2 regions of the Clavibacter phaseoli genome follow, and region 1 is predicted to be linked to the other one. Evidence: riboswitches for the same ligand, from Rfam matches in the RefSeq annotation. Region 1 holds a riboswitch; the other holds the start of a gene.
What was found. A riboswitch is a leader RNA that binds a small molecule or an ion and turns the genes downstream of it on or off. The one in region 1 is predicted to bind thiamine pyrophosphate.
Positions count from the first base shown of each region.

Region 1 (5,641 bases):
GTCCTGCTGCACGAGCTCGAAGAAGGTGGCGAGCTTGTCGACGTCGTAGAACTCGCGGGCGAGCGCCGAGGCGAGGTCGAAGCGGAACCCGTCGACGTGCATCTCGGTGACCCACTAGCGCAGCGAGTCCATGATCAGCTGCAGCGCGTGCGGGTGGCGCACGTTGAGCGAGTTCCCCGTGCCCGTGTAGTCCATGTAGTAGGTGGGGTCGTCCTCCATGAGCCGGTAGTAGGCCTGGTTGTCGATGCCCTTGAACGAGAGCGTCGGCCCGAGGTGGTTGCCCTCGGCCGTGTGGTTGTAGACCACGTCGAGGATGACCTCGATGCCGGCGGCGTGCAGCGCCCGCACCATGGACTTGAACTCCTGCACCTGCTGGCCGAGCTCGCCCGTGGACGAGTAGGCGTTGTGCGGCGCGAAGAAGCCGATGGTGTTGTAGCCCCAGTAGTTGCGGAGGCCCTTCTCGAGCAGCGTGTTGTCCTGCACGAACTGGTGCACCGGCATGAGCTCGATGGCCGTCACGCCGAGCTTCTGCAGGTGGTCGATGACGGCGGGGTGCGCGATGCCGGCGTACGTGCCGCGCAGCTCCTCGGGGATCCGCGGGTTCAGCTGCGTGAGCCCCTTCACGTGCGCCTCGTAGACGACGGTCTCGCTGTAGGGCGTGCGGGGGAGGCGGTCGCCGTCCCAGTCGAAGAACGGGTTGACCACGACGCCGAGCATCATGTGCGGGCCCGAGTCCTCGTCGTTGCGGCTCGACGGGTCGCCGAAGTCGTAGGCGAACAGCGACGGGTGCCAGTCGAACTCGCCGCAGGTGGCCTTGGCGTAGGGATCCAGCAGCAGCTTCGCGGGGTTGGACCGGTGACCGGCCTCGGGCTCGTACGGCCCGGCGACGCGGTAGCCGTAGCGCTGCCCCGGCTGCACGTGCGGGAGGTAGCAGTGCCAGACGTGCGCGTCGACCTCCGTCACGTCCACGCGGGTCTCGGTGCCGTCCTCCTCGATGAGGCACAGCTGCACCTGCTCGGCGACCTCGCTGAAGAGCGCGAAGTTCGTGCCGCTCCCGTCGAAGGTCGCGCCGAGCGGGTAGGGGTTTCCGGGCCAGGTGTGCAAGTGGTCCTCCAGTTGGGTCGACTCGTCCGCAGACGGCGCGCACGGGGAGGGTGCGCGGTGTCCGTCGGGGGCGGGGCAGGCGGTTCATCCGCGGGGCCGCAGCGGCAGGGAGGCCGGATGCGACGCAGCGACGCACCAGGGGCGAGGGTACCGTGAGGACCCGGATCGGCCCGCATCCGACGGGTGCAGCGGGGTACGGTGGGACGCATGACCAACCTCGTCGCACAGCTCGCAGAGAACGTGAAGAACGCCGGAGTGGGGACGGTCTACGGCGACCCCCTCGACATCGACGGCTCGACCATCGTGCCCGTCGCATTCGCCTGGTACGGCTTCGGCGGGGGCAGCGACCTCCCCGACTCCGACGGCAACGTCGCGGGCGGCGGCGGGGGCGGTGGCGCCACGTGGCCCATCGGCGCGTACATCGCCACCGACGGCGAGGTGCGGTTCCAGCCCAACGTCATCGCGCTGCTCGCGGTGGCGACCCCCGTCATCTGGATCTCCGGCAAGGTCCTCGTCAAGCTCATCAAGACGCTGAAGTAGCGCACGTCGCACGACCACCGCGGAGCGCGGGTGCCCTCGGGTGCCCGCGCTCCCGTGCGTTCGGGGACGTGCGCCCCGGGCGCGTCGGACGCGCGCTATGCTCACCGTGAACACGGGAGTCCGGTGAGCCGGGCTGAGAGGAAGACCCCCAGTCTTCGACCGTCGAACCTGATCTGGATCATGCCAGCGCAGGGAGGTTTCCTTTCTCCACCCGTGCCCTCTTCCATCGCATCCGAAGGGCACGACCAATGACCGCATCACCGTCCTCCACGGCGTCCGCCGTCCCCGCCGATTCCGGCGCCCGCACCCCGCGCTCCGGCCTCCGCGCCCGCTGGCGGGTCATCGACATCGTCGTGGCGAGCGTCCTGGGCGTCGCGTCCGGCCTCGTCTTCGTCATCTGGAACACGGCGTCCGTGCCGGTCGGCGGCTTCTTCGAGCCGCTGCTGCCGGGCCTCCAGGCGCTCGCGGGCGGCGGCTGGCTGTTCGCCGGCGTGCTCACCGGCATCGTCATCCGCAAGCCCGGCGCCGCCCTCTACGGCGAGCTCCTCGCGGCGTTCGTCTCCATGCTCGTCGGCAACGTGTGGGGGGTCGGGACGCTGCTCTCCGGCCTCACGCAGGGCCTCGGCGCGGAGCTCGTGCTCCTCGTCTTCCTCTACGCGAACTGGCGCGCCTACGTCGCCGTGCTCGCGGGCATGGGCGCCGGGCTCGGCATGGCGATCACGGACCTCATCACGTACTACCCGGGATCCACGCCGCTGTTCGCCACGATCTACACGGTGGCGGCGCTCGTCTCGGGTGCGATCGTCGCGGGGCTCCTCTCGTGGCTGGTCGCCCGAGCGCTCGCCCGCACCGGCGCGCTCTCGCGCTTCGCCTCGGGCCGCGACACCGCGGCCCGCGTCTGACCGTGCGGCGGCCGGGCCGTCGCACGGCGTCGATCGACGCGTCGCGCGTCCCGCTCGCCGGGCCGGAGGCGACGGCCGACGCGGCGGGCGGGGCGTCCGTGCGGGCCGAGGGCTGGGGCTGGCGGCACGCGGGTCGGAGCGCCTGGGCGGTCCGCGACGTGGACCTCGTCATCGAGCCGGGCGAGCGGGTGCTGCTGCTCGGCGCGTCCGGCGCGGGCAAGACCACGCTCATGCACGCCCTCGCCGGCGTCCTCGGCGGCGACGACGAGGGGGAGACCCGCGGCACCCTGCTCGTCGACGGGGAGGATCCGGCCGCCCGCCGCGGCCGCGCGGGGCTCGTGCTGCAGGATCCGGATGCGCAGGTGATCCTCTCCCGCGTCGGCGACGACGTCGCGTTCGGCTGCGAGAACCTCGGCGTCCCGCGCGACGAGATCTGGGCGCGCGTGCGCGACGCGCTCGACGCGGTGGGCCTCGACGTCGCCCTCGACCGCTCCACGACCGCGCTCTCCGGCGGGCAGAAGCAGCGCCTCGCCCTCGCCGGGGTCCTCGCCATGCGGCCGGGGCTCCTGCTGCTCGACGAGCCGACCGCGAACCTCGATCCCGAGGGCGTCGGGGAGGTGCGTCACGCCGTGGGGTCGGTGGTCGAGCGGACCGGCGCGACCCTCGTCGTCATCGAGCACCGCGTGGCCGTGTGGCAGGACCTCGTCGACCGGGTCGTCGTGCTGGCGGCCGACGGCGGGGTCCTCGCCGACGGGGCGCCCGACGACGTCCTCCGCGACCAGGGCGCGTCCCTCGCCGCCGCGGGCGTCTGGGTGCCGGGCCGCGAGCCGGCCGCGCCCGTCCGCGATCGGGCCGCGCCCGCGACGCTCCTCCGCGCGGACGGCCTCGCCGTGGGGCGGGGCGGCGCCCGCGGCACCGCGGTGGCCGACGGCGTCGGCGTCGCGCTCGGTTCCGGCCGCGTCACCGCCCTCACCGGACCGAACGGCGGCGGCAAGAGCACGCTCGCGCTGACGCTCGGCGGCCTCCTGCCCGCGCTGTCCGGCCGGGTCGTCGCGGAGGCGGCCCTCGCCGACGGCCTCGGCGCGGATCCCGTCGCCTGGCGCTCGCGCGAGCTGGCCGCCCGCATCGGCACCGTCTTCCAGGACCCGGAGCACCAGCTCCTCGCCGGCACCGTGCGCGCGGAGCTCGAGGTCGGCCCGCGCGCCGTGGGCATGGATCCCGCGGACGCCGCCCGCCGCGTCGACGAGCTGCTCACGCGCCTGCGCCTCGACGGCCTCGCGCAGGCCAACCCCTTCACGCTGTCGGGCGGCGAGAAGCGGCGCCTCTCCGTGGCGACGGCCCTCGCGACCGCGCCGCGCCTCCTCGTGCTCGACGAGCCGACGTTCGGGCAGGACGCCCGCACCTGGGCCGAGCTCGTCGCGCTCCTGGCCGACCTCGTCGACCGCGCGGGCGTCGGCGTCCTGGCCGTCACCCACGACGCGGACCTCGTCCGCGCGCTCGCGGACGACGTCCTCCGCCTCGACGCCGTCCCGGGCTCCGCCGCCCGCCTGGAGGTCGTGCGGTGAGCGCCGCCCCGACCTCGGTCGTGCCCGCCGCCCGTGCGACCGGCCTCGCCGCCGTCAACCCCGTCGCCCGGCTCGCGGCGGCCCTCGTCCTGACGCTCGTCCTCGTGCTGAGCCTCGACGTGGTCTCCGCGGGCGTGGCGCTCGCGCTCGAGCTGCTGCTCCTGCCCGCCGCGGGGATCCGTCCGCGCGCGTTCCTCGTCCGGGGCATCCCGATCTGGATCGCGGCGCCCGGCGCCGGTCTGACGATCCTGCTCTACGGCCGCACGTCCGGCGACGTGTACGCCCAGTTCCTGCTCGTCGTCGTCAGCGAGGGGTCCGTCCTGCTGGCGGTCGCCACGACGCTGCGCGTGCTGGCCATCGGCGTCGCCTCTCTCGCCCTGTTCACGGACGTGGATCCCACGGACCTCGCCGACGGCCTCGCCCAGGTCGCGCGCCTGCCGTCCCGCTTCGTCCTCGGGGCGCTCGCGGGCGTCCGGCTGGTGGGCCTCCTCCTCGACGACTGGCGCTCGCTCGAGCTGGCCCGTCGTGCACGCGGCGTCGCCGACCGCGGCCGGATCCGACGCTTCGCCGGGCAGGCCTTCGCGCTCCTCGTGCTCTCCATCCGGCGCGGCAGCAAGCTGGCGACCGCCATGGAGGCCCGCGGCTTCGGCGGCGGCACCGCCCGCACGTGGGCCCGGCCCAGCGTCATCGGCCGTCGCGAGGCGCTGGTCGTGGCGGTCGCCGTGCTCGTGGCCGCCTGCGCGGTGGCGGCCGCCGTCGCGGCCGGGACGTGGGGCTCCGGTGCGGCCTGAGGCGGGGGAGCGACGCCCGGCGCTGGTCCTCGTCGACGGCCCGTCCGGCTCCGGCAAGTCGACCCTGGCGGACGCCCTCGTCCGCGACGGCGACCCGGACGCGGGGCTCCCGCCCGGCGCTCAGCTCCTCCGGCTCGACGACGTCTACCCCGGCTGGGACGGCCTCGAGGCGGCGTCCCGGCACCTCGAGCGCGAGGTCCTGTCGGAGATGCGCCCGGGCGGCCGCCCCCGCTGGCGACGCTGGGACTGGTCCGCCGACGCGCCCGCGGAGTGGCACGACCTGGACCCGGGGCGCCCGCTCGTGGTCGAGGGCTGCGGATCCCTGACCCGGGCCGCCGCGCGCCTCGCCACGCACCGCATCTGGGTGGAGGCGGATGACGCCGTGCGACGGGCCCGCGCCATCGCCCGCGACGGCGAGGCCTTCGCGCGGGAGTGGGAGCGCTGGGACGCGCAGTGGCGCGCGCACGTCGACCGGGAGGATCCGCGCGCCCTGGCCGACGCCGTCGTCCGCACGGACGCCGTGGCGGCGGCCGGGTAGCCTGAGGCCATGACCGATTCCGCACCGTCCGACGTCCGCTACCTCGCCGTCTACGCCGACGGCCCCCTCGAGGGCACCACCGAGACCCGCGTCCTCGTCGACGGCCAGCACGACGAGACCATCAGCACCATGTCGGCCGTGGAGGGCAAGGAGTCTCTCTTCCAGTACCGCGCCGGCCAGGTGTCCGAGGTCGCGGGCGAG
Region 1 is NZ_CP040786.1:1,306,185-1,311,825, reverse strand. It holds partial or broken gene glgX (glycogen debranching protein GlgX) at 1-1,104, opposite strand, end outside; gene FGI33_RS06125 (hypothetical protein) at 1,312-1,644, shown strand; TPP riboswitch at 1,747-1,857, shown strand; gene FGI33_RS06120 (ECF transporter S component) at 1,893-2,546, shown strand; gene FGI33_RS06115 (ABC transporter ATP-binding protein) at 2,549-4,111, shown strand; gene FGI33_RS06110 (energy-coupling factor transporter transmembrane component T family protein) at 4,108-4,902, shown strand; gene FGI33_RS06105 (nucleoside/nucleotide kinase family protein) at 4,892-5,440, shown strand; gene FGI33_RS06100 (hypothetical protein) at 5,450-5,641, shown strand, end outside.

Region 2 (5,641 bases), 760 kb from region 1:
CCCGCGCGAGCACCCGCGAGTAGGCCCGGAGGTAGATCGCGTCCTGCGCGAGGTAGTGCGAGAACCACGCCTCCGGCAGGGTGCCGTCGCCGAGGCGGCGGACGAAGGGGAGGTCGTCGATCTCGCGGCGGAGGTCGGCCGATCCCGCCCACATCTCCGCCGAGACCGGCCCGGCGTGCGTGCCGGCGGCGTCCCACAGGGCGCGCAGGTGGTCGAGCGGGCCGGCGCCGGATCCGACCTCGAGGTCCTCCGCGTGCGCGAGCGATCCGGTGAGCCAGGCCTTCGCCTCCGTGAGGGCGGCGAGCCAGTCGCCGCGGCGTGGCTGCAGCGTCGCGAGCGCGCTGGAGAGGGAGCAGCCGGTGCCGTGCGTGCTGGTCGTCGCGACGCGCGGGCCGTCGACGACGTGCACCGCGGCTTGCGCGCCGTCCGCGCCCGGCGTCACGAGCGCGTCCGGGCAGTCGTCCTCGCGCAGGTGCCCGCCCTTCACGATCACGCGGACGCCGGGCCGCGCGGCGAGCGTCCGCCCCTGCGCGAGCGCGGCGTCCCAGCCGTCGGCCTCGCGCTCGCCGAGGAGCGCGGCGAGCTCGGGCAGGTTCGGGGTGACGACGTCCGCGAGCGGCAGCAGGCGGCGGAGCGCCTCGGTCGCGTCGGCGTCGAGGAGCGCGTCGCCGGACTGCGCGACCATGACCGGATCCAGCACCACGACCGGCGGGCGCACCGCGCGCAGCCAGTCGGCGACCTCGTCGACCACGGCGGCGGATCCGAGCATGCCGACCTTCACGGCGTCGATCGCGACGTCGTCGGAGACCGCGTCGAGCTGCGCGCGCAGGAACGCGACGGGCGGCACGTGGATCTCGCGCACGCCCCTCGTGTTCTGCGCGACGAGCGCCGTGACGACCGCCATGCCGTAGCCGCCGTTCGCGGCGATGGACTTGAGGTCGGCCTGGATGCCGGCGCCGCCCGTGGGATCCGTGCCCGCGATGCTGAGGACGCGGGGGACCGCGCGGCGCGGGATCGCGGGGTCCTCGGGCGATGCGGTGACGTCGATCTCGTCCTCCGTCGCGTCGCCGACCGCGGCGGAGCGCGCCCGCGCCCACGCGTCCGCGAGCTCGCGCGCCGCCGCCTCGGGATCCTCCTCCGCGCACACCGCCGACACGACGGCCGTCCCCGCGCCGCCCGCCGCCGCGATGGGCTCGACGTCGCGCACGTCCACCCCGCCGATCGCGACGCATGGCACGGGGGAGAGCCCCGCGATGATCCCGAACCCGTCGTGCCCGAGCGGCGCCGGGTGGTCGGGCTTGGTGCTCGTGGGGCGGATCACGCCGACTCCGAGGTAGTCGACCGTGCCCGCGGGGAGCCGCCGCACCGCCTCGACGTGCGCGGGCGTGTTCGCGGTGAGGCCGACGACGAGGCGGCGGTCGGGGCTCGCGGCGTCGAGCATCCGCCGCACCAGGTCGGCGGGGACGTCGGACTGGCCGACGTGCACGCCGTCCACGCGCACGCCGCGGGCGAGCGCCGCGAGGACGACGTCGACGCGGTCGTCGACGAGCAGCAGCGGCCGCGGGGCGCCGGGATGCGCGGAGGCATGCGCGTCGGTGGCACCCGCCGCCGCGACGACCGTCGCCAGCAGCTCGGCCGCGCTCGCGTGCTTGTCGCGGATCTGCACGGCCGTCGCCCCGCCAGCGACCGCCGCGGCGACGACCGCGGGCACGCCGCGCGCCCCGCACAGCGCGGGGTCGGTGACGAGGTAGACGGAGAGGTCGAGGCCGCTCACGCGAGGCGCTCGCGGCGGGCGACGAGCTCGGGCGTGACGGCGTCGAGCGCGTCGAGCAGCGCGACCGCGAACGAGCCGGGTCCGCGCGCCCCCTCCGCGGCGATCTCGGCCGCGATCGTGTAGACGCTCGTCGCGGCGACGGCGGCCCGCAGCGGATCCGGGTCCAGCGACGCGAACGCCGCCATCACCGCGCCGAGCGCGCAGCCGCCGCCCGTCACCTTCGTGAGCAGGGCATCGCCCGTGGCCACGCGCACGATCCGCGTCCCGTCGGTGATGTGGTCGACCGGCCCGGACACCGCGACCACCGTGCCGTACGTCCCCGCCAGCAGGGTCGCGGCGTCGAGCGCCGCCTCCACCTCGTCGGTCGCGTCGACGCCGCGCCCGCCCGCGCCGCCGGTCGCCAGCGCGATGACCTCCGACGCGTTGCCGCGCACGATCGTCGGCGACAGCGCCACGAGCTCGTGGGCGAGCCGCGTCCGCACCGGCAGGGCGCCGACCGCGACGGGATCCAGCACCCACGGCGTGCCCGCCTCCCGCGCCGCGTGCGCGGCCTCGACCGCCGCCTTCCGCTGCTCCGCGTGCGGCGTGCCGAGGTTGACGAGCAGGCCCGACGCGATCCGCGCGAACGGCCCCGCCTCGGTCGGCACGTCCGTCATCGCGGGCGCGGCGCCCAGCGCGAGGAGGACGTTCGCGGTGAAGCCGGTGACGACCGCGTTGGTGATGCACTGCACGAGCGGAGCGCGCTCCCGCAGCAGGCGGAGGAGGTCGGCCGACGACGGTCCGGCCTCCGCCCCGGTGATCTCGTGGGCCGATGGGCGCGCAGCGCTCATGATGACATCCCTCCGCCGGTGCGAACCGGATCAGGTGCGACGGGTCTCATCTCAGCCCTCGTGGGCACCCCGTGTCAGGGATCCACCCTAGGGCCAGACGCGTCGCACCTGCCAGGACGGCCGGCGGCGGTGCCGTCGTGGCGCGCTAGGCGAGCCCCGCCACGTCCAGCACCCACGCGTAGTCGAAGGCGCGCTCGCGCCACGCGTCGTAGCGACCCGACTTGCCGCCGTGGCCAGCCTGCATCTCGGTGCGCAGCAGCACGGGCGCCCCGACCTCGCGGAGGCGGGCCGTCCACTTGGCGGGCTCGACGTAGAGCACGCGCGTGTCGTTGAGGCTCGTGACCGCGAGGATCCGCGGGTACTGGACGCCCTCGCGCACGTTCTCGTAGGGCGTGTACGACTTCATGTAGGCGTAGACCTCGGGGTCGTGCAGCGGGTCGCCCCACTCGTCCCACTCGATCACGGTGAGCGGCAGCGACGGGTCTAGGATGCTCGTGAGGGCGTCGACGAACGGCACGCCCGCGAGGATCCCGGCGAAGCGGTCGGGCGCGATGTTCGCGACCGCGCCCATCAGCAGGCCGCCGGCGCTGCGGCCCTCGGCGACGAGCTCCTCCGGGCTCGTCCACCCGCGGGCGATGAGGTGGTCGGCCGCCGCCACGAAGTCGGTGAACGTGTTGCGCTTGGTGAGCGTCTTGCCCTCGTCGTACCAGCGCCGGCCCATCTCGCCGCCGCCGCGCACGTGCGCGATGACGAACGCCATGCCCCGGTCGAGCAGCGACAGCCGGGCGATGGAGAACGACGGGTCGATGCTCGTCTCGTACGAGCCGTAGCCGTACAGCAGGAGCGGCGCGGGCGTGCCCGGGTGCACGAGGCCGCGCTTGTAGACGACCGAGAGCGGGATCTCCGTGCCGTCCTCCGCGGTCGCCCACTCGCGGGTCTGCACGTAGTCGTCGGGGTCGTATCCGCCTCGCACGGGCTGCTGCTTGAGGAGGCGCAGCTCCCGCGTCGCGAGCACGTAGTCGAAGGTGGTCGCCGGGGTCGCGAGGCTCGTGTAGCCGAGGCGCACGGTGGGCTGCGCGAACTCGGGGTTGCTCGCCGTGCCGACCGTGTAGATCGGCTCGTCGAACGCGATCTCGTGCAGCTGCTCGCCGTCGAGGACGCGGTCGAAGGGGATCACGCCGACGCGGGTCAGGCCCTCGCGGCGGTACGAGACGACGAGGTGGTCGGCGAAGGCGCTGGCGTCCTCGAGGCGCACCTCGTCGTCGTGGGGGATGACGACCTGGCGGTCGGTCGCGGAGGTCGGGTCGTCGGCCGGCACGTCGACGAGCTCGAAGTTCGTGGCGCCGTCGTTGTGCAGGATGAGGAGCCGGTCGCTCCCGTCGATGACCGCGTGGTCGACGTCGTACTCCACGCCGTGGCGGCGCGGCCACACGGAGCGGAACTCGCCCGTGGGATCCCCGGCGTCGAGCAGCAGCACCTCGGTCGTGATCTTCGAGCCGACGTACACGGTGAGGTACTGGCGGCTGCGGGTCATGCCGAAGCCGACGAAGTAGCTCTCGTCGGGCTCGGTGAACACCTTCACGTCCTGGGACGCGGGCGTCCCGACGCGGTGGCGCCACACGGTGTCGGGGCGCCAGGCGTCGTCGACCGTCACGTAGAAGAGGTGGTCGCCGTGGGCCGAGAAGGTGGCGCCGTGGCTGGTGCCGGGGATCTCGTCGGCGAGGTCCTCGCCCGTCGCGAGGTCGCGGATCCGGAGCGTGAACCGCTCGTCGCCCTCGACGTCGGTCGAGTACGCGAGCAGCGACCCGTCGGGGCTCACCTCGAACGCGCCGAGCGAGAAGAACTCGTGGCCGTCCGCTTCGGCGTTGGAGTCGAGGAGCACCTGCTCGCCGGGGATCGCGGCGCCGTCGGCGGCGGGCTCGACGGCGGGCGGGGTCCAGTCGTCGGGACCGGCGACGGGACGGCGGCAGCGGATCGCGTACTGCGACCCCTCGACGGTGCGGGCGTAGTACCACCAGTCGCCCTCGCGGACGGGGACGGAGAGGTCGGTCTCCTGCGTGCGGTCCTTGATCTCCGTGAAGATCCGCTCGCGCAGCGGCTCCAGATGGGCCGTCTTCCCCTCGGTGTAGGCGTTCTCGGCCTCGAGGTGCGCGATGACCCGCGCGTCGTCCTTGTCGCGCAGCCACTCGTAGCGGTCCACGAACATGTCGCCGTGGAAGGTGCGCTCGATCGGTCGCTGCTCCGCGACAGGCGGGGTGGAGGGGGAGTCGGATGCGGGGGAGGAGACGGCCGGGACGGCGGGGTCGGTCATCCCGCCAGCCTACCGACGGGGGACGACCGGGCCCCGGCCGTCCCCGGGGATCAGGAGGTGATCGGCCCGGCTTCGCGCGGGCCGGTCGCGCCCGGCGTGGTCGCCGCGCCGAGCGTGCTCGAGCGGGTGGCGAGGCGCGCGACGGCCTGCAGCGGGATCGACAGCCAGCCGGGTCGGTTGCGGACCTCGTAGATCGCCTCGTACACGGCCTTGTCGATCTCGAACGCGTCGAGCAGGGCCCGGTTGGCGCGGAGATCGGTGCCCGAGCGCGCGATGTAGCCGTCGACGAACGCGCGGCGGGCGGCGGACGCCCACGTCGCGGCCGACTTGCCGGGGTGCGCGAGCGCGTAGGAGCCGGCGACGTAGTCGAACGAGCGGAGCATACCGGCGACGTCGCGGAGCGTGACGTCGGGGAGCGAGCGCTCGTGCATCGGCCGGAGCGGCTCGCCCTCGAAGTCGAGGAGGACCCAGCCGCGGTTCGGCACCGAGAGCACCTGGCCGAGGTGGTAGTCGCCGTGGATGCGCTGCAGCTTCGGCCACTCGCCCTTCTCGGCGGCGTCGTACACGCTCGCGATGGCGTCGTGGAAGGCCGCGATCTCGGGGACCTCGCGCTCGGCCGTCGCGTGGCGGCGGCGGAAGCTGACCATGATCCCCTCGATCACGTCGGGCGTCGCCTCGACGGTGGGGAGCGCGGCGGCGAGCGTCGCGTGGACGTCGGCGGTGGCC
Region 2 is NZ_CP040786.1:547,720-553,360, forward strand. It holds gene thiD (bifunctional hydroxymethylpyrimidine kinase/phosphomethylpyrimidine kinase) at 1-1,774, opposite strand, end outside; gene thiM (hydroxyethylthiazole kinase) at 1,771-2,604, opposite strand; TPP riboswitch at 2,595-2,686, opposite strand; gene FGI33_RS02565 (S9 family peptidase) at 2,750-4,915, opposite strand; gene FGI33_RS02570 (maltokinase N-terminal cap-like domain-containing protein) at 4,966-5,641, opposite strand, start outside.
Region 2: it holds a riboswitch for thiamine pyrophosphate, as region 1 does, so the genes downstream of both, thiM (hydroxyethylthiazole kinase) here and FGI33_RS06120 (ECF transporter S component) in region 1, are expected to answer to the same signal.